Longimicrobium terrae: one gene and its partner. The protein of the gene in region 1 binds, or shares a complex with, the protein of each later gene. Links are inferred from orthologs where the notes say so. Each region holds a gene or a part of one and is shown on either strand. Other genes may lie near its edges. The genes, in order: HNQ61_RS10950 and dnaN.

What was found.
Region 2: the proteins of HNQ61_RS10950 (region 1) and dnaN are in contact, whole or in part, in a solved structure (PDB 1OK7), measured with the Escherichia coli proteins. The link is inferred for Longimicrobium terrae from one-to-one orthologs.

What each region holds. Positions count from the first base shown.
Region 1 is NZ_JACHIA010000005.1:174,055-184,507, forward strand. What follows is about bases 7,586-10,453. They hold HNQ61_RS10950 (Y-family DNA polymerase), read right to left. Parts: upstream 9,708-10,453; coding sequence 8,463-9,707; downstream 7,586-8,462. Other genes in these bases: HNQ61_RS10945 (CHAT domain-containing protein), read right to left, coding at 7,586-8,217; HNQ61_RS10955 (RNA polymerase sigma factor), read left to right, coding at 9,919-10,453. Outside these bases: HNQ61_RS10910 (ATP-dependent DNA ligase), read left to right, coding at 1-801; HNQ61_RS10915 (outer membrane beta-barrel protein), read left to right, coding at 1,102-1,737; HNQ61_RS10920 (outer membrane beta-barrel protein), read left to right, coding at 2,294-2,899; HNQ61_RS10925 (outer membrane beta-barrel protein), read left to right, coding at 3,376-3,975; HNQ61_RS10930 (VOC family protein), read right to left, coding at 4,111-4,569; HNQ61_RS10935 (prohibitin family protein), read right to left, coding at 4,822-5,751; HNQ61_RS10940 (PAS domain-containing protein), read left to right, coding at 6,014-6,457; more of HNQ61_RS10945, read right to left, coding at 6,613-7,585. UniProt on the Escherichia coli protein: Poorly processive, error-prone DNA polymerase involved in translesion repair and untargeted mutagenesis. Copies undamaged DNA at stalled replication forks, which arise in vivo from mismatched or misaligned primer ends.
Region 2 is NZ_JACHIA010000007.1:192,182-202,544, reverse strand. Bases 7,586-10,363 are described here. They hold dnaN (DNA polymerase III subunit beta), read right to left. Parts: upstream 9,648-10,363; coding sequence 8,523-9,647; downstream 7,586-8,522. Other genes in these bases: HNQ61_RS14150 (peptidylprolyl isomerase), read left to right, coding at 7,586-8,327. Outside these bases: HNQ61_RS14200 (hypothetical protein), read left to right, coding at 1-269; HNQ61_RS14195 (hypothetical protein), read left to right, coding at 266-628; HNQ61_RS14190 (cupin domain-containing protein), read left to right, coding at 661-1,023; HNQ61_RS14185 (hypothetical protein), read left to right, coding at 1,046-2,368; HNQ61_RS14180 (hypothetical protein), read right to left, coding at 2,393-2,635; HNQ61_RS14175 (DUF3616 domain-containing protein), read right to left, coding at 2,632-3,810; HNQ61_RS14170 (DUF3108 domain-containing protein), read right to left, coding at 3,819-4,544; HNQ61_RS14165 (HD domain-containing protein), read left to right, coding at 4,670-5,347; HNQ61_RS14160 (SDR family oxidoreductase), read left to right, coding at 5,347-6,195; HNQ61_RS14155 (hypothetical protein), read right to left, coding at 6,285-6,740; more of HNQ61_RS14150, read left to right, coding at 6,903-7,585. UniProt on the Escherichia coli protein: Confers DNA tethering and processivity to DNA polymerases and other proteins. Acts as a clamp, forming a ring around DNA (a reaction catalyzed by the clamp-loading complex) which diffuses in an ATP-independent manner freely and bidirectionally along dsDNA.

The DNA of each region.
Region 1 (10,453 bases):
GGCGAGATCGTGATTCCGGTGGATGGATCGCTTTCGTTCGAGGAGCTGCAGCTTCGGCTGCACCCGGCGGAGAGCCGCGTGCGCAAGCTGGCGGCGGTGCATCCCGCCACGCTGGTCGCGTTCGACCTGCTGCTGGGCGCGCGCGGGGGGGTGCTGGTGGACCGTCCCCTGCGCGAGCGGCGGGCGAAGCTGCAGGCGTTCGCGGACCAGTTCTTTGCGGAACGCGTGGCGCTCTCGCCCGTGACGGACGACGCGGAGCAGGCGCGCGCGTGGCTGGAACAGGGAGAGAAGGGGCTGGACGGCGTGATGGCCAAGCGGCTGGACCTGCCCTACCTGTCCGGCGAGCGAACGGGGATGGTCAAGATCAAGAACGTGCGCACGGCGGACTGCGTGGTCGGCGGGTTCCGCTATGCGCAGAAGGAGCGCGTCGTCGGCTCGCTTCTCCTTGGGCTGTATGATGAGGTGGGGAAGCTGAACCACGTCGGCTTCTGCTCCAGCATCAGCCGCGGCGAGCGGAAGGAATTGACGGAGCGGTTGGAGGCGCTGCGCGGCGGCGAGGGGTTCAGCGGCGCCGCGCCGGGCGGGGAAAGCCGCTGGACGCGCATGTCGGACCGGTCCACCGAGTGGGAGCCGCTGCTGACGGAACTGGTGGTGGAAGTGAGCTACGACCACTTCACCGGCGGCCGTTTTCGCCACGGTACCGGGTTCGTGCGGTGGCGGCCGGACAAGGCGCCGGAGCAGTGCACCTACGCCCAGCTGGGCACCGCGGGGCGCGAGTCGCTCCGGCTATTGGGCGTGTAGGCGGGCGTTCCGGGAGCCGCGGTCAGGAAACGATCGGGTGAGGTGGAGGAGACAATCCATCCACCTTCTTGTCCCGGCTGGTCGCGTGACCCATGTCCCCAGGGTGCGCGCGACCTCGAAACTTCCTGTCCCGCCGCGCCGTTGATGCGGCGGGACGTCCGCGTCTGCTCCGGTCCCACTCCGGCGAAACCGGCGGATGCAGAGAACGTGACGGCCCGAATTCTGCTCCGGCCGAACCACGAATCGGTCAACTGCGCGGACCCGTTCCGCGCACCTACACCCTGTACCCGAAAACGAGAGATGAAGAAAGCTGCCGCTGGTTTGTTCGCTGTTCTCGCTACGGCCGCCCTCGCCGGGACGGCCTCGGCCCAGGTGTGCGCGGGCTTCCCGTCGTCCGATCGCGGGTTCTACTTCGGTGGCCGCGCGGACTTCCCCGAGGACCAGGACTCCTTTGGTGTGGAGGCCAACTACAACGCGGCCGGCCCCATCGGCGTGTACGGCGGTCTGAACGTGATCACGATTGACGAAGTCGAAGATTCGGACACCAACGAGTTCTTTGCCGGCGTCGCGTTCGAGACGCCCGCGCTGGGCATGATGATCGGGCCGCGCGTGTCGGCGTGCCCGGTGATCGAGGGCCGCGTGCGGTCGTTCGAGGATTTCGGCGACCTCGTGCAGGTTCCCATCGGCCTGGGCCTGGGCGCTGACCTGGGCATCCCCGTGGGGCCGTCGGTGTCGGGCTACGTGCAGCCGCAGGTGGTGTTCTCGCGCTTCAACCCGGAAGACGACGACATCGACACCGAGACCGAGACCGACTTCGGCATCAAGGCCGGCGCCAACATCGGCTTCAGCCTGCTGACCATCGGCGGCGAAGTGCGCCACGTCTTCCAGGAAGACGCGGACCCGCTGTTCGCCATCCGCGTCGGCATCCGCCTGTAAGGCAGCTGCCCTGACCACAGCCGCCGGGCGTGCATCGCACGCCCGGCGGTTCTTTTTCCCCCTCCCACGAGCGCCATCCCGCCCACCTCGCCCCTCACCGTCATCCATCCCGTCTTCTCCCCACCTGACCCGCCTCCGCCCCGATCCGCCGTCCCACCCCGAATCCAGTCCTCAGTCCTATTCCCTATTCCCCATTCCCTACTCCCTATTCCCCAGCAGCCGACCCATTGCCCCTTTCCGCCACGGCGCTTTCAGCCCGCGACCGTGTCCATCTTACGCGTTTATGTGTCCGCATAGAGACACACCTGTGTCATCGTGGATGATGAAAAGTGTTGCACCGCAACGATTTCTCAGTTGGCACCGGTGATGCTTTACTCCACGGCGGGCACCGGACGTTCGGTATACAGCGTCGCGGTGCACGGACGGACGTGACCCGCCGGCGCAGAGCCGGCGGCAGACCACCGGGCACGGAGCCCGGAGCAGCGCAGCAGGCAGGCGCTTGCCGAGGCCGCCATCTGGGGCGGAGCGGCATGACACTTTTCAGGATGAACAAATCGTGAACAAGAAGCTGATCTTTTCGGTGCTGGTGGCGGGCACTGCCCTGACCTCGACCGGCCTTAGCGCGCAGGTTTCCAAGAACGCCGGCCTGCTGCTCAACGCGCACGTGCTCGGCAGCGGCCTCACGATCGAGGACGAAGATGCCGAGGGCGGCGTGGGCGCCGGCATCACGGCGGGCTACGGCTTCAACGAGAATCTGTCGATCTACCTGACGGTCGACGGCGCCAAGATGAAGTACGACGAGGGCAGCGACCCGACCGGCGAAGAAACCTACACGCTGGCGCAGGCCGACCTTGGGCTGCGCTATACCTTCGGCAGCACCGCCAACTCGCTGCGCCCGTACCTGAACGCGGCCGTCAGCGGCGTCAGCCGCTCGGACGAGTTTGACGACACCGATTTCACGCTCACCGGCCCCGCGGGCACCTTCGGCGCCGGCCTGCAGTACTTCTTCAGCCCGAGCCTGGCGCTGGACACCAACCTGCAGGTGAGCCTGGGCAAGTTCAACAAGTACACGGTGGACGGTGACGACGTCGACTTCGACGACGACGGGGAGCCGAGCCTCACCGGTTCGCGCCTGCAGGTGGGCCTGAGCTGGCATCCGTAATCGGACGCAGCACGCGGGCGCGGTCTTCGGACCGCGCCCGTTTTTTTGTCGATGGTGGTTCGTGAGACAAGGATGACCGGCGCCGCGGGCTGAGCCGGACGTTCACGGCGGGGTGCGAGGCGATACGGCTTTCGCATCGCGCGGCGACGCCGGGCCTCATCGCCCGGGTACGAAAAACAGGAACGGCCGCGGCGCGCTGATGCGCGTCACGGGCGTGCTTCCGTGCGTCCATCAACCTCGCAGATGCGGAGCGTTTTTCCGATTTTTTTTCCCGGTGGAATGCGGGATCTTTCCGTGATCGCGGCGTGTATCCGTCGGGCGCTGATCGCAAGAACATTCATTTCCGGACCCGGGCCGGTGACGGAAATGTGAACCTGACGGTGCCCGGCCAGACGGCACGGGCACGCACGCCGGCGGCCGCTGCTCCATCTCCGGAGAGCGTCGTGCCCGGCGCACCCTGCACCCCAGGATCGGCCATGAAGCGTACTCTGTTTGGCACCACGGTCGCGCTCGCGCTCCTTGCCCTGCCCGCGGCGGGGCGGGCGCAGACGGGATGGAGTCTGGGCGCGAACCTGGCCGGCGCATCGTTCAGCGGGGGCACCGGGCCCCGCGGCGGTCTGGGCGGCGGCGTGACGGTGGAGTACGGCCTTACCGAGCGCCTGGGCGTGTACCTGGCCGGGCAGCACAACGGCAGCGTCGGCACGGTAGACGACCAGCAGTACGGGGTTCTCACCTCCGGCACCACGCAGGGAGACCTGGGCCTCCGCTACCGCCTGGGCCGGTCGACCTCGTCGTTCCGCCCGTACGTGAGCCTGGCCGCCAGCGCCATTTCCCTGCACGAGAGTGCGCCCGTCAGCGGCGAAAACTCGTTCAGTTCCACCACGTACGGCTTGGCCGGCACGCTGGGCGTCGGCGTGCAGCACGCAATCTCCCGCCACACCGCGCTGGACCTGGGGCTGCAGCGCACCATCGGCGGATTGACGCGCATCAAGGCGGACGGAGAAGACCGCAAACTGTGGTCGGACCGCGGCTTTGGCGCATCGAGGCTGCGGGTGGGCATCACCTGGCGCCCGTAGTAGCCTGACTGGTTCTGTTGGATGAGAAGCCCCGGAATACCCACTGTGTTCCGGGGCTTCTGGCATGGTGCACCGATCGCCGCGGATCGGTGGGACGGACGGATATGCGTTCGGCGTGGATGGCACTCTGCCGGCTCAGGCGGTGCGATCCAGTTCCCACCGCTGCAGTTCGATGAGATTGCCCTCCGGATCCGCCGCGTACACGAAGGTGATCCGACCCTTCCCCGGCACGACGGCTTCGGTGATGCGCCCGACCTCCGCCCCGCCGTGAAGCACGACCTCGGCGAGCACGGCGGCAACGTCATCCACCTCAAACGCGATGTGGCCGAAGCCGGTGCGGTTGGCCACCTGCGGCGGATTCGGCTCCATCGACGAATACGAGTACACCTCCAGCGTCGGCCCCGCGTCACCGAATCCCGGAAGGCGCAGATGCACGCCGTTCAGCCGCGCCCCGGGCACTCCGGTGCCCGCTTCCAGCCACGCCCCGGATTGCGAGCGCACCGGCGGCACCCGCACGCATTCAAACACCTGCTCGTAAAAGGCGGCCAGCCGCTCCCAGTCGCGGGCCACCACGTTGGTATGCGCGTACTTCATCATGCCTCCCGTCGCGAGAACCTGTGCATCTCCGGCCACCCGGAGTGCAGCATCAGGTGAAAGATACGGCTTGGGATGGCCGGCGGCGCCGGTTGCATGACCCGCTGCGTGGTTGTGGGTGTCGCAGGCAAAACGCCGTTCCGCTTCCGTGGTGAGTGGGTCCTGGCGGAGCCATCGATGAAGAGAGCCCCGGGAGACGCGATCGTCTCCCGGGGCTCTCCATCATTCGCTTCCCGCCATCCGGCGAAAGGATTACCGCTGCTGCATGGGAAGCTGAATCATGGGCATGGCGCTGCCGCTCACCTGGGGCATCTTGCCGTCCCAGCGCTTGGTCATCTCGTACTGCACCAGCGTGCCGGTGATGCTCTGCGAAAGCAGGCGGTTGGCCTCGGCCTGGGCCTGCGCCTCGGCCAGAATCGCCTTGGCGCGGCCGGCCGCCTTGATGCTGTCGCCCTGCGCCTGGTACATGTTCTTCTGCAGCTCGTTCTGGGCCGTCAGCGCCTGCTGCTGCATCACGTTCTTGGCGTTGATGGCGTCCATGACGGCGCCCGGCGCGCGGATTTCGTTGATGGTGAACTGCTTGACCACGAATCCGTACGGAGCCAGCCGCTGGCTCAGCAGCCCCTGCGCCTGCATCACCGTCTGCGCCTTCTTGGGGCCCAGGATGGCCGCGATCTCCTCGCTCCCCACCACCTCCTGCAGCGCCTGGCGAATCGCCTGCTTCAGGTAGCTGTGCTGGATCGTTTCGATGTCCGTGCGGAACGTCTGGTACAGCAGCGGCGCCCGCGCGGGCTCCAGCTCGAACGAGAGCGACACGTCCATGGAAACCGGCTGGCCCTCCATGCTGTTGACGTTGATCTCGTCGTTGCTGTTGTTGGTGTTGGCGCGCGCCAGCACCAGCGTCTGCATGTAGACGGGATACTCCTCGATCCCCGTGGTGAACGGGTTTCGCAGGTGCATTCCGGCGCTCATCGGCTTGGGATCCACGCCGCCCCGCAGCTTGTGAATCACGATTCCCACGTGCCCGGGGTTCACGTAGGTAAACGCCTGCGGGATGCTGATGAGAAGGATGAGCGCGACGGCGACCCACCCCCAGGCCATTCCGCGGAACATGCGGCCCACGCCGGCACCGACCGATGACGACGACGGGCGTTTGGAACCGGGCATCTTGATGGCGTCCATGATTCTGCGTTGTCATCCGCCGTGGCGGACCTTGAAAGGAGTGCGCCCCTGCCGGAGCGCTTCAGGCGGCCGTACCGATCGTGGCCGCGGGGGAGAATACGGGGCGGGGAGGGGGCGAGTTTCGCCGTAACCGGCTGCGTCCGCTGCGCTTCAGCTCTGGCTGGGTCTGCTGACCCATCCCGGCCGTGAATGCGGATGCGTACCGTTGTCGGGCAGTTCGCGACGGAAATCAGACGCTCACTCCCCATCAGGATCCACGGCCATGACCGATACGCTTGCCCCCGCGCACTTTCTGAACGCCCGTCTGGACGCCGCATTTGGCGATCCCGCCGATCCCATGGCGCTGCTGGACGCTCGCGCCGCGGAGTTTCTGGCCGGTCAGCAGTCGATCGTGTGGGAGTGCGACGCGGCCACCTTTGTCTTTTCGCACGTGAGCCAGTCGGCGAAGGAGATTCTGGGCTACCCCGCGTCCCGGTGGACGGACGAGCCGACCTTCTGGGCCGATGTGGTGCTGCATGACGACGACCGCGAGGCGTCGGTGACGTTCTGCGTGGCCGAGACGCAGTGCGACCGCGACCACGACTTCGAGTACCGGGCGCGCGCCATCGACGGCCGCATCGTGCGGCTGCGCGACTACGTGCGCGTGATTCCCGCGACGGGGGATGCGCCCAAGCGGCTGCGCGGCATCATGCTCGTGATCGACTGACGCACTTCAACAGAAACGCCTCACGCAGAGCAGCGGAGACGCAGAGGATGATGGAAAAGGATGAGAAGCCTTCATCCTCATCCTTGCCTTCTCTCTCTGCTGCTCTGCTGCTCTGCGTGAGGCGTTGTTGCTGTTCATCGCGCCGCCCAGGTGCGTCAGTCGCTCTCGAGCCGGGCGAGGTTGCCCCGGGCGATCACGGAACCGGCCTGGCCGGCGCGCCGGTACCAGGCCGCGGCTTTCCGGTGGTTCTCCGGAACCCCCAGGCCGCCGTCGTACAGGGCGCCGATGCTGTTCATGGCCTCGGCGGAGCCGAGTTCGGCTGCTTTGCGATACCACGCCATCGCCATCCCGTAGTCCTGGACGGTGCCCACGCCGTCCTGGTGGCTCCGGCCTACCGCCAGCATCCCGCGCCGTGATCCCGCGGCCGCGGCTGCGCGGTACCATTGGAGCGCGAGCGACGGGTCCCGCGGCACGGCCTGCCCGAACTGGTACATCGCTCCCAGATCGACCATGGCCTCGATGGAGCCAGCTTCGCGGGCCCTGCCGTACCACGCCAGCGCGTCGCGGTAACCGTCTTCCGTCATCCGCCGCGCGGCGAGGTGGCCCAGGCTGCGCATGGACTCCGCGTGGTGCAGCAAGGCGGCTTTTTGGAACCATTCCCTGGCCAGGTGCTCTCGCCGGTCGGTGCCCTGACCGGCGAGATACGCGTTGGCCAGCACGTACATCGCGTGCGGGTTGCGCTCCTTCACCGCACCGTCGTGCACCAGCCCGAATCCGATCCCGGGCTGCGAATCCACGCCGCGGCCGTTGAGGTACATGTAGCCCAGGCACCCCATGGCCTCGCCGTCTTTCGCGGCCACGCCACGCGCGAATGCCTCGGCCGCGGCCGTGTAGTTCCGGTCGTGGTACAGTGCCTTGCCGTCCGCCACGTCCTTTGCGGGTCCCCCGAGAGCGGCGGATGCCAGCGACATCGCGCCCTGACCGGGTGCGTGCGTCTTGACGTCCGTGGCGGAAACCGATCCGCAGGCAATGTCGGAGGCAGTAAGCTCCAGCGGGACGGGCGGCTCCCGGACCAGCCGCGCCGTCGTGACTGCGCAGGCGAGGGCGGCGGCGGATGCAAAGGCGACAACGCGGGGACGGACCCGCGGAAGCGTTTTTACCAGGACAAGATCGGCGGCGTCTTTCTTCTCACCCAGCAGAATCTTCGGGTATTCGGACTCCAGTATCCCGTGTACCTGCAATGCCGTCAGCCCCTTGTCGAACGCCCTGCGAACCGAGTCGCCGTTCGCGATCGACTGATAGAACCGGCTGTTGAAGATGATGGCGGCGTCGTCGCTGATCTTGCTCGTGGTACCGATGGCGCATCCCACGATGTTCGCGATGGCCTGCGCGACATCGTGACTGGAGCACGCGGCGACGACTACCAGCCGCACCGGGCCTTTGTACTGCCTGAAAACCTTCGCGAGCGCCTCTGCATCCACGTTGTGAGGATGGAGCCCGTCCGCGTGCACGAACCTGAGGCCCTGCTTCCCGCCGTGCCCGCTGAAATGCACGATGCGCGCGTCCGCATGTTCCAGGAAATCCAGAAAGTCGTCCGCCCGCGCGGCACCGTGCGCCTCAAAATGGAGGCGATGTGCATGGCGCGCCTTTCTGACCTGTGTCTCGATCCGGTGCATCTCCTCGGCGATCTCCAAAGGCGCGCCGCCGGGCCGGGCGAGGATGGGGTCCGCCGAAAAGAACAGGACTTTGGTCTTTCGCATGATGGACTCACACAAGGATTGAAGAACGCAACATTGATCATCAGACATACTGCAAATCAGCTGCACCACCAGCGCAAGCCAGCCCTAACTTCACCGGACTGCACGGACGCCGGTCCATCCACCGCTCCGATCCCGGACGTATCTCGCTCTTCTTCTCCTCCTCCGTGACCTCCGTGCATCCCCCGTGACCTCCGTGTGAAACGGCAGTTCCCTTTGCCGTTCATCCACAAAACACGGAGCGAGGATCAGGACTCGGCTTCGGAGTCGCCTCGGCCGCGGTGCCGGTCCTTGGGGTCGCGGTTGGCGATGCGCGCTGGCACCAGCGTGCCGCGCCCGTACTTTCCGCGCAGCTTGTCCGACGCTTCCGCCAGCCGCCGGTCGCGCTCCGTTTCGCCGCTCCCTTCCACGTCGGCGAAAAGCTCCGGCTCCGCTTCCTGCTCCGGCCCCAGCTTGCTGACGCCCACGCCCAGCAGCCGGATTCCCCCCGCGCGCCGCGCCAGCAGTTCGCGGAACAGCTCCCGAGCCACGGCGTAGATCGCGCGGTCGCTTTCAATCGGCTCCGGCGCGGTGCGGCTGGCACTGCGGTCGGTGAAGTCGGCGTAGCGCACGCGCACGGTCACGGTGCGTGCCCGCAGCCCTTCCGCGCGCAGCGAGGCGCCCGTTTCCACGGCCAGCATCAGCAGCCGCGTTTCCAGCTCTTCGCGGTCGCTGATGTCCATGGGAAACGTGCGCTCGTGCGACACGGACTTCTGCGGCCCCCGGCGCGACACCCGTCCGCCGTCCTCGCCGCGCGCCAGGCGGTGCAGCCACGGCCCGCGCGAATCGCCCACCCAGGAGACCACCGTCGCCAGGTCCTGCACGGCCAGGTCGCGCACCATGGTCACGCCGCGCCGCCGCAGCGACTCGGCGAGCGCGGGCCCCACGCCGGGGATGTCGGACACGGGAAAGCGCGCCATGAACTCCGCCTCGCCTCCCGGCGGCACGATGCACACGCCGAACGGCTTGTTCACCGACGCGGCGATCTTGGCCAGCGTGCGCCCCGTCGCCCCGCCGATGCTGATGCTGATGCCCGTGCGCTCCATCACCTCGCGCTGAATGCGCAGCGCGGTCTGCTCCAGCGGCTCGCCGTGGTACATCAGCTCCGTCCCGGTGAGGTCCAGGTAGAACTCGTCCACGCTGGCCGCCTCCACCACGGGGCTGAAGTCGTCCAGCACCGCCCGCACCTCCACGTGCTTGCCGCGCACGACCTCGCCGGGGACGGGGGCGAAGACGGCGCCCGGGCACAGGCGCACGGCGGTGGCCATGGGCATGCCCGCGTGCACGCCGAACGCGCGCGCCGCGTACGAGGCGCTGGTCACCACGCCGCGCCCCGTGGGGCTGCCGCCCACGATCACCAGCTCCGAGCGGCCCGCGCCCTCCGGGTCCGCCAACATGGCGCAGCGCACGAAGTACGAGTCGCAGTCGGCCAGCAGAATGCGCGGTTCGCTCAAGACGCGGAGGCGGAAGCCGTTTTGTGAGGGGATGATGAGCGGCACCGGGCGGGGATGGTGCCGCGGCGCGCGACGAACAATAATGCGGGCGATGACGGAGCGGTATCGCCGCCCGTCCCCGCCTTCCTTCCCGCCCGTTCCCTGACGGAGCCGCGGCGGGCAACCCTCCCGCATCTACCGGCATCCCACTCGCCGGACCCGTGAGCGGACCATGGACGATACCGACAACCACCTGATCCACCAGGCCCGTCAGGGCGACGGCGGCGCCGTGCGCGCGCTGTACGAACGGCACGCCCAGCGGGTGTATGCCGTCGTAAAGCGGCTGGCCGGCCACGACGACGCCCTGGCCGAAGACTGGGCGCAGGAAGCCTGGGTGCGCGCCATCCGCGCGCTTCCCACCTTTCGCGGCGATGCACGCTTCACCACGTGGCTGCACCGCATCGCGGTGAACAGCGCGCTGCACGGCCGCCGCACCCGCATGCGCAAGGCGGGGCGCGAGACGGTGATGATGGACGACACGTTCTCCGTTCGCGCGGTGGCGGATACGTCCGTGCTCAAGATCCGTCTGGAGCGCGCGATGGAGCAGCTGCCCGAAGGGATGAGAAAGGTGCTGGTCCTGCACGACGTGGAGGGCTACACCCACGAGGAAATCGGCGAGATGCTGGGCGTAACGGCCGGCACCTGCAAGAGCCAGCTCTTCAAGGCCCGCGCGCGCATGCGCAGGCTGCTGGCTCCGCGGCCCGCCG
Region 2 (10,363 bases), on another replicon or contig:
AGGTGGAGGACGAGCTTACCGGCATCCCGTACGATCCGTCGGCATGGATGTCGGACGGGCGGCTGTACCCGCCGCAGAAGGACCGGATGCTGCGTGCACCTGCGGGGCACGTGACGGTATTCCGAAGCCGCGGGCACCTGACCCGTCTTGGTGAAAACGGCGCGATCGAGATCGTGCGGGTGAATGGCGCGGTAGAGTTCCGCAAGGCAGGCTCAGATGGCCGTCACATTCACGATCAGTCCGATCTGCCTGTTGATGACGGCGCATGAACAAGCCACATTCGATCAGCGATCCGTCAGCGCACCCGGAGTGGATGATGAATGATATTGAACGAATCGGCGAGGCACTGAGGAAAGCTCTTCCGGGTCTCTCGGTGCGTATCAGCGCTCCCGCCGTGGCGACGGGAAGCTGGTGGCTTGACGCTCTGCTTCATTCGCACCATGTGGTGGTGGAGTGGCGGCCGCGCACTGGGTTTGGTGTTTCTACCCCCTCCAATGATGATTACGGGGAGGGCGCGGATGAGATCTACGCCGGCCGAGACGAGGCGTTCGAACGAGTGCGCCGTCTTCTCCTTTCCGGCGGGAGAACGAATGACCCGGCAGTTCTCTCCCTGCCGAACGCGTCCTGACCAGATCTGCCGCTCAAACAACCACTGTGGCCATGCCGGAACCGATCAGCCTGCGCGAGAAGCTGTCGCGCTTTGACGACCACTGGAATCCGCGGGTAATCGCGGAGTTGAACGGGCAGCACGTAAAGCTCGCCAAGTTCCAGGGCGAGTTCGTGTGGCACGACCACGCGGACGAGGACGAGCTGTTCATGGTGCTGCGCGGCTCCTTTCGGATGGAGTTCCGCGACCGCGCCGTGGACGTGCGCGAGGGAGAGATCCTCGTTGTTCCGCGCGGTGTGGAGCACCGCCCCGTGGCGGACGAGGAAGTGCACGTTCTGCTCTTTGAACCCGCGGCCACGCGCCACACAGGCGATGTGGTGGATGCGCGCACCGTAACGGAGTACCAGTGGATCTGAAGCGGAGGCCGGTCTGCCCGGGTTGAAGAACGCTGGCCGGCCGCCGCCCAGCCGCTTCTCGCGCGCGGCGAGAGCGTGGGGATGGGGCTTCGCCGCCTTAGTGGCGCTGCTCGCGATCAGCCGCGTGCTGATGGCGCCCGATCCGTCCGGCGCGGGAGGCACCCGTGTGGCGGTGGCGCAGCTTGCGCACCTTCGGCCGGAGCTGGAGGCGCGCGCGAACGCCATGCAGGAGCTGTTTCCGGAAGGACGCGTGTTCACCCTGGCGCTGTACGGGCTCGCCTGGGTAGACGTGGGGCGTGGCGCCCCTGACGCGCCGACCCGTGCGCGGGCACTGGCCGAGGCGCGCTGGGCCCTCGCGCTGGCGGAGGCGCCCGCCTCGCAAGTGGGATACGGAGAGGCCGGCGGGCTTCCGCACGGGATGTTCTACGAGGGATGGACGGCGCACCTGCGGGCAGGAACGCTGCACTTGGGCGGCCGCGGCGCGGCGGAGGACACCGTGTTCCGCGCCTCATGCGAGCGGCTGGACGCGGCGTTCCGGCGCAACGGCCCATTCCTGGATTCGTACCCGGGGATGGCGTGGCCGGGCGACAACGCCGTGGGCGCGGCCGTGCTCCGCTCGTGCGGCACCCTGCTGGACCCGCGCTACACGGCGAGCGCGCAGGCGTGGCTGCGAGAGGCGCTGGAATCCACGGACCCCGCCACGGGGCTGCTTCCGCACGATGCCGGATTTCCGGACCCGCGCGGCGAATCGGTGGCGCTGATGATCCGCTTCGTGTACGAGATCGACCCCACGGTGGCGGCCGCACAGTACGCCGGGATGGAGCGCACCTTTGCCACACGCCTGCTGGGGCTGCTTCCCGCCGTCCGAGAGTTTCCCCGCGGCGTGGACGGCGAGGGCGACATCGATTCCGGGCCCGTGATTCTGGGCGTGAGCGCGCCGGCTTCGGTGGTGGGGATCGCGGCCGCGCGGATGACCGGGCATCACCAGGCCGCGGCGGACCTGCGGGCGACGCCCGAGGTGCTGGGCATTCCGCTGCAGTGGGGCGGAAAGCGGTCGTACGCGTTCGGCCAGTTGGCCGTGGGCGACGCATTCCTGGCGTGGTCCTCCGTGGTGCGGCCGTGGAACGCGCCCGCGTCCGCACCCTCCGCCTCTACGCCTTATGCAGGCTGGCGGGTGATCTGGTGCGCGCTCTGGGGGCTGGTGCTGGCGGTTGCGGCGACGCGGATCCTGCTGATCCTCGGCCCTCACGCGGGAGCTGGCTCACCGCTCCGCAGCGGGCGAATGCGGGACGACTACGCCGTGGATGCAGATCAGCCCCGCGGCTCGGGCGAGGCGCGGGGCTGATTCTGATCCACAAAGGGCGGACCTTCAGGTGTTGAGCGTTACGTCGCCGGGCTCGCTCCAGCCGGGGCGGCCGCGCAGTTCGGCGGCGAGCGGCGCCTGGCGGGTGGTCACCATCAGCACCGTCTGCTTCGCCTGCGTGACGAACATGTACTTGTGAAAGCCCGCGTCTTCGCGCGACACGCCGCGGGCCTTGAGCGCGTCCAGCGCGCGGTCCACCTCGGCCAGCGCGTCGCCGGGCTTGATCATCACGTGAAAAGGTGCGCTCATGCGTCCACTCCCGTTCCGCCGGGGTCGTCGTGCGAAAAGAGCCGGCTGGCCATCGCCCGCAATCCATGCGGCCGCGGCAGCGTGAACACGTCGCCCAGCACGCCGGACGAATCGCGCCGGTGCGGGGCCGCGGAGTCGTACAGCACCAGCACGCAGTGGTCCGAGCCCTCCACGTCAAAGCGGCACATCCCCTCGGGGTGGTCCGCCCCGCCCTCGACGTCGTGCGGCAGTTCGGCGATGCGCTCCAGCTCGGCGCCGCGCACCACCCGCGGGCGGTCCGTCGTCAGTCCGCCGGTCCAGCGGAAGACCGCCGCCGGCGCGCGGACACCCATGGTGGGCCCGGCCAGCACCAGCATGTCGTCGCCGTCGGCGGCCAACTCGCGGATTCCCAGCCCGTCCAGGTCCAGAAAGTGTTTTCGGTACGGCGTGCCGTCGTCCTCCACCGGCGCCAGCCGCAGCCGGCCCTCGCGCCTGGCCTCCTGGGGCAGAAGCTCCAGCGCGACCGCCCACCCGCGCAGCACGGGGCCGCGCAGGCCCAGGTACACGCGGCCGTCGCGCACCTCCAGCCCCTCGATGTCGAAGCCGTTGTCCTTGCCGGGCAGCTTCATGTACGCGCCCACGTGCTCGTCGTAGCGCAGCGCCCGCATGAGTGCGCTGCGGTGCCCGCGCCCCTTGACCCGCGCGGCGGTCAGCGTCCGCGCCGGGTCGTGCGGGTCCGGGCAGGAGCGCCGGGGCACGAGCCCGCCCTGCTCCGCGTCTTCCTGCAGCGGAATGCGGGCGAGCACGTAGCGGTTTTCCTCGATCTTCACCTTTGCCAGCGACTTGGCGCCCTCCTCGTCGCTCACGCCGCGCTTGATCTTGCCGCGCTTGCGGCCGTGCGATCCCGCGATCCACAGGTACGGCGGATCCCACGCGAAGCCCTCAATGTCTACCTCGCCGTCGGGGCCGCCGCACAGGTCCAGCAGCTCCGCCAGCGGATAGGTGCGGTGCTCGCCAAAGCGGCCGCCGCCCAGGTCCGTCACCCGCTCCAGCGTGGCCGTCTCGTCGCTGCCCAGGAACAGGTGGCGTCCCACGCGCACCACGGCGGACAGGCTCATGCGCGCTTCCTCGCCCTCCTTGCCCGTGCCGGGTGGCGCGTTGAGCGCGATGTGTACGGTGGATGTCGGCTTGGGCATAGCGCGGATCAGCGGGTGCGGATGGTGGCCGGGGCGGAAACCGCGCCGCCGCGCCGCCTCGTCAGACGGTACTCACCGTTCGCGGGGTCGTAGCGAAGCAGAGTACGCGATTCCTGGTCCAGCCAGTACGTTCCGTCGTGGTCGGATTGCCGCACCTCCACCCGCCACGCGCTCCGGGTGCCGGCGGCCAGCGCCAGCGGCTCCAGCCCGGAGACGTGCACCCGGGCGACCGCCACCGAGCTTCCCTCCCACACCGGCAGCGCGGCCGCGTACCCCGCCTCCAGCGGCAGCGCGCCCAGCAGCATGTCCATGGCCGCGCCCAGAAACACCGGCGCCGCAAGCGGATGCGTCACCATCGGCCGGTGCCCGTCGCCCGTGCGCACCTCGCCGTCGCGGAACTCCGTGGCGGACCGGCCGGAGCCGTAGCGCGCCAGCAGCACCGGGGCCAGCGTAGCCCGCGCCACCACGAAGCTGTCGGTGCTGAACACCGTCTTTCCTTCCATGATCCGCTCGGTCCGCGTAATGACGGGCACGCCGTCGCGCTCGCCCAGCCGGGTGGTCAGCAGCACGATCATTCCGCTGGGCACGCCGTCCACCATGAACTCCATGGCGTCTTCGCGGTCCGTGTAGTGGGCGGTCCGCAGCGACGGCGATCCCGGCCGCAGCGTGTCGGCGGGGGTCTGGGCCGCGGCGGGAGCGGCGGCGAGCAGGAAGGCGAAAAGGGCGATGCGCATTGGGCGTTCCGTCGATGAAGTGTGCCGCAGTCTACCCCTTTCGGCCACGGGCGGAAAGCGGGGCGCCTTACGTGCGGGGCCGCGGAGGGCCAGATTCCCGGCGACGAACTCCTGCGGATGAGGCAATGAGCGAGCGCGAACAGATCCTGAGGCACACCGAGGCGTACGTGCGCGAGCAGATGAGGGGTGAGGGAACGGGGCACGACTGGTGGCACGTGCACCGGGTGCGGGGGATGGCGCTGCGCCTGGCCCGCGACGAATCCGCGGACCCGTACGTGGTGGAACTCGCGGCGCTGCTTCACGATGTGGCCGACCACAAGTTTCACGGCGGCGACGAGACGGCCGGCCCCCGCGCGGCGCGCGAGTGGCTGGCGCGGGTGGATGCGGACGCGGCGACGATCGAGCACGTGGCCGACATCATCGCCCGCCTCTCGTTCAAGGGCGCGGGCGTGCCCACGCCCATGAGCACGCCGGAGGGCGCGGTCGTTCAGGACGCGGACCGGCTGGATGCCATCGGTGCCATCGGCATCGCGCGTGCGTTTGCGTACGGAGGCAGCCGCGGGCGGCCGCTTCACGATCCGGACGACGCGCCGGAGATGCACGACAGCTTTGAACGCTACAAGTCCGGCGGCGGGCCCACCATCAACCACTTTCACGAGAAGCTGCTGCTGCTGCGCGACCGGATGAACACGGCCGCGGCGCGGCGCATCGCGGACTCGCGCCACCGGTACATGCAGGAGTTTCTGGCGCAGTTCGACCGCGAGTGGAACGCGGCCGATTCGTTTTCCGACGGCGAGGGATGATGACGGACCGCAGCATGAAGGGACGCGTCTGCGTGATCACCGGCGCCACGGCGGGGATCGGCCAGGCGACCGCGGCCGGGCTGGCGCAGCGCGGCGCCACCGTCGTCCTCGTGGCGCGCAGCCGGGACAAGGCGCGTGCGTCGGCGGAGGAGATCATCCGCGCCACCGGCAACGAGCGCGTGCAGACGGTAATCGCCGACCTGTCCGTCCAGGCACAGGTGCGCGCGGCCGCGTCCGAGATCGCCGACCGCTTTCCCGCCATCCACGTCCTCGTCAACAACGCGGGAATGTACACCCGGCGTCGGGAAGTGACGGCGGACGGGATCGAGATGCAGCTGGCCGTCAATCACCTCGCCCCCTTTCTGCTCACCAACCTGCTGCTGGACCGGCTGCGCGCGGGCGCCCCGGCGCGGGTGGTGAACGTCAGCAGCGACGGGCACAAGGGCGGCCGGATCCGCTGGGACGATCCGGGGATGGCCAACGGCTACGGCGGCCTGCGGGCGTACGCCAACACCAAGCTGATGAACATTCTGTTCACGCGCGAACTGGCGCGGCGCGAGGATGTCTCGGTGCTGACGGCAAACGCGCTGCACCCGGGCGTGGTGGGCACGTCGCTGCTCTTTGGCGGGTTTGCGCCCATCAGCCTGTTCAAGCGCTTTCTGCGCACGCCGGAGCAGGGCGCCGCAACCTCCATCCATCTCGCCTCCTCGCCCGCCGTGGCAAAGATCACCGGCGGGTACTTCAAGGACGAAAAGCCCATTCAGCCCTCCGCCGCCGCCCGCGACGACGATGCCTCGCGCCGGCTGTGGGCGCTCAGCGAGCAGCTGACCGGCCTCGCGCCCCGCTGACGTTCATCCGCCGAATCATGAAAACGAGCCCCGTCCGCCGTCACAGGCGCCGGGGCTCGTTCGTGTCGGGAGATGCGCGATCGGGACTATCAACTCCGGCGTTTGGCGATCGCCTCGCGGACCTGGTGGACGACCTCCGCCGGATGCTCCACATCCACGATCAGCTTCTGGTACGCGCCGCCGTCGAGTTCGATGACGATGGCGCGCGCCGGACGGCTCACGTCCCAGAACGCGCTGTAGCCGGGGGAGACGTACGTTCCCGCGACGATCAGCCCCGGCACGAATGTTCCGGGCAGCCGGAAGCCTCTGACATTCCACAGCGAGACGTTCGGTTCTTCGCGGATCTCCGTCACGCTCGCCAGCGGGATGATCAGTCGCCGGCGCATCGCCAGCAGCACGTTCAGCCCCATGACGCGGACGATCAGCTTGTCGTCCCGGATGGTGATCTCGACCATTCTCCGTCCAGCCCTGTGCAGGAAGCAGCGTTTCGCGCCGACGGCCGCATCATCAGCCGTCCGTCGTTGCCCGTACGTCCGCTGGCGCAAAATAGTTTGCCATCACCCCGCGCACTCGTGCTATCATGCAGGCGTGATTTCCGTATTTCCGCCAATCTGAGCGCAGCCATTTGGCGCCGCCCGGTGATCCGCCGCGTCCGAGCATCTCGGCGACGAAACGCCGCGGCCGATGAAGCCCACGATCCTGGAGCCATGAAGAACACCTGGATACTCGCCCTGCTGCTCGCCGCGGCGCCAGCCCAGGCGCAGACCCGCGCCGACTCCGCGCTCGTCGGGCGGATCCTGGCGGCGGAGGACCGGCGCGATTCCACGAACGCGGCCCTGTCCGCGGGGATGCAGAGCGCTGAGCCGCGTGTGCGGGTGATCGCGCGCCGGGCCGCGCAGCGCATTCGCGATCCCAACTTCGCCGCGCGCGACTCGTTTCCCGCCGCGGCCCCGTCGCGCGCGTGGCCGGAGCCAGCGTGGCGGCTGCGCTACCGGGCGCTGGCGGAACGGAAGGATGACTGCGGAGCGATCCGCATGGCGCTGGCGGACAGCGTGTGGCAGGTCCGGCTCCGCGCGGCGGACGTGGCCGGCGCGGGGTGCGGCGCCGACTCGGCCGTGGTGCGCGTGCTGGCGGGATGGGTGGATGAACTGCCGCGCGACACGGGCCGGCGTTCCTCCGGCGGAGTGTCTTGGCACGCCGCCGCCCACGCGCAGGTCGCCCTCGCGCGGATCGCGCCCGCCGTCGCCCGGGAGCGCCTTCCGCGGCTCGCGTCGCATGCGGACTGGCACGTGCGCCTGTTCGCCGCCCGCGCCGCCGCCGTGCTCGCCGACACCGCCCGCCTGCGCGCATTCGCCCGCGACGCGGACGGCAACGTGCGCGAGGCGGCCATCGATGCGCTCTCCAAGCTGGCCGGTCATGGCGCGGACGACGTGTACCTGGCCGCGCTGGACGGAACCGATGCGCAGGCCGTGCGCGCCGCCGCCGTGGCGTTGAAGGACTCGCCGCTGCCCGCCGCGCGCATGGCGGCAAACGCGGCGTACGACCGGTGGGTGCGCCGCGCGAACGCTTCGGAGCGGGACGTCCGAGTCGCGCTGCTGGAGGCCGCCGGGCGCCCGGCCAGCGACGACCGTCCGCGTTCCGCGCGCGTGGACCTGCCCGCGGACGCCGTCGCGCTCGCGCTGGGGCGGGAAGTGCGCGTCCGCGTGTCGATGTCGCCCAGCGCCGGCGGTGGATCGTTCGTGGTGCGGCTGCGCGGCGACGTGGCGCCCGTCATGTCCGCGCGCGTGCTGGGGCTGGTGCAGAGCGGCTACTACGATGGCGGGAGCTGGCACCGCGTGGAGCCCGATTTCGTCATTCAGGGCGGCGGGCCGGGGACCAACGAGTACGTGGGATACGCGCACTACCTGCGGGATGAACTGTCGACCATCGCGCATCCGCGCGGCACCGTGGGGATGAGCACGCGCTCCCACGACACGGGCGACGCGCAGTGGTTCATCAACCTCAAGAACAATCCCAGCCTGGTGCGCGAGTACTCCATCTTTGCCGAGGTGATCGAGGGGATCGACGTGGTGGACGGCATTCTGGAAGGCGACATCGTCTCCACCATGCGAGTGGAGCCCGCCGCGCGCTGACCGAAAATCGCCCCGGATCGCGGAACGCCGACGTTGGCCTGAGAGCCGCGCCGCGGGCGGGAGAAGCTTCCTGCCCTTCTCCGCCACCGTCGTACAATCCTCCGCGCCGCCGGGGACCGTGGAAGCGGATGGAAACAGAAACGGGGGGAGCGCGATCCGGCGCTCCCCCCGTTTTCCTTCATCCACCGTACCCGGTCAGCTGAGAAGGCGCAGCGGCATGACGAGGCACAGGTAGTCCGGCGTGTCCTCGTTGCCGATGGGCTGCATGGTCGCGGCGCGCTCCGGCGCCTTGAAGCCCATCCGCACCTCGTCCGTCGGCATGTAGCGCAGCAGTTCCAGCAGGTACTGCGCGTTGAAGCCGATCTCCAGCGGATCGCCATCGTACTCCACCTGCAGCTCTTCCGTCGCGGTGCCCACGTCGGGCGTTTCCACGGCGAAGCGCAGCATGGGGCCGCCCAGCGACAGGCGGATGCGGTGCGTCTGGTCGCTCGCCACGATGGCCATGCGGCGGACGGCCGCCTGCAGCGCGCCCTTGTCCGCCACCATCGTCTTGTCGTTATCCTTGGGGATTACCTGCTCGTAGTTCGGGTACGGCCCCTCGATGAGCCGCGTGTAGATCTGCACGTTCTCGCCGCGGAAGCCGATGTGGTTCTCGCTGCGGCCCACCTCCACCGAATCGTCGGCGCGGAACAGGCGCTGCACCTGGCCCAGCGCCTTGGGGTGCACGATGAAGTCGCCCGGAGGCGCCGCGGTGTCCGCGCCGGCTCCGCCGCCATCGACGGAGAGCGTCATCTTGGCCAGGCGGTGCCCGTTGGTGGCCACCATCCGCATTTCGCCGTCGCCGAGCTGCCAGAGCACGCCGTTCAGAATCGGCCGCGTCTCCTCCGTCGATGCCGCGAACGACACGTGGGTGATCAGGCGCTGCAGGTCCTGCCCGGTGACGCGCCAGCTTTCGGCGAAGTCCACCTTGGGGAACGCGGGAAACTCGTCGCGCGGCAGGCCGTTCAGCTTGTACCGCGTGCGTCCGCTGGAGATCTGGATGGAATCGCCCTGCGTGGTGAACTCCACCGTGCCGGGCAGTTCGCGGGCGATCTCCTGCAGCTTCTTGGCGGGGGCGGTAATGGCTCCGGCCTCGGCCACGTCGGCGGCCACGCGCACCGAGACGGCGGTATCCAGGTCCGTCCCGCTCATCCGCACCGCGCCGTCTTCGGCCTCGATCAGGATGTTGGACAGCACGGGCAGCGTGGTGCGGGTGGGAATGCTTCCCGCCACCGCCGCCAGCCCCTGCTGAAGGTTCTCACGCGTGATCGTGAATCGCATACGTTGGTCGCGAACGGCTTCAGGGTGACCCGTTATCCACGGGAAGGCTTATCACCACAATAAAGATATAGATGTTCGTAACAGTAGTAGAGAGCGTGGATTCGTGCATAACTCTCTTCTACGTCCCGCAACCCGCTGTGCCGCAACGTTCTGCGGGCGTCCCGGCTCTGTGGATGCCGGTGTGTACAACTCGCGGGTTCTCCACGTTGTCCCCATTCCCACAGCCGGGGGCGGTACTCCACAACTTACCCACAAGTCGTCCACACCGGTTGTCCACGCCGCATCTGGACGGTCGTCTGTACCCTTTGCGGACAGGGATGACGGCCTGTGCGGGCGTGTCCCTCCGCTGCGCTCCGGGCCGGGCTGCGGGCGCCGTAGGCAACGATACAGCTGTTGCCAACGGCGGCGAGCCAGCCCCGCGCGCCCGGCTTCCTCGCCGACCTCCATCCCCGGGACACGCGCGCGGGTCCGTCTCGCCCCTCCGGGCCCGCATCCCTCACGTGAAGTGCGTGAGTGCTGGGTGCGTGAGTGCGGCAGCGCTGATGCTTCCGGTGCGGCTCTCCAAGTCCTTCGCCGGCGGAGAGAGGCCCCCATCCCCGACCCTTCCCCCAAAAACCCCTGGGGGAAGGGAGACTCAGCTTGGGTTCAGGCGCCGGCTCACGCGAAATCCGCCTTGCACCCACATCCCGTTGGGGTGTGCTCCCTCTCCCACATCC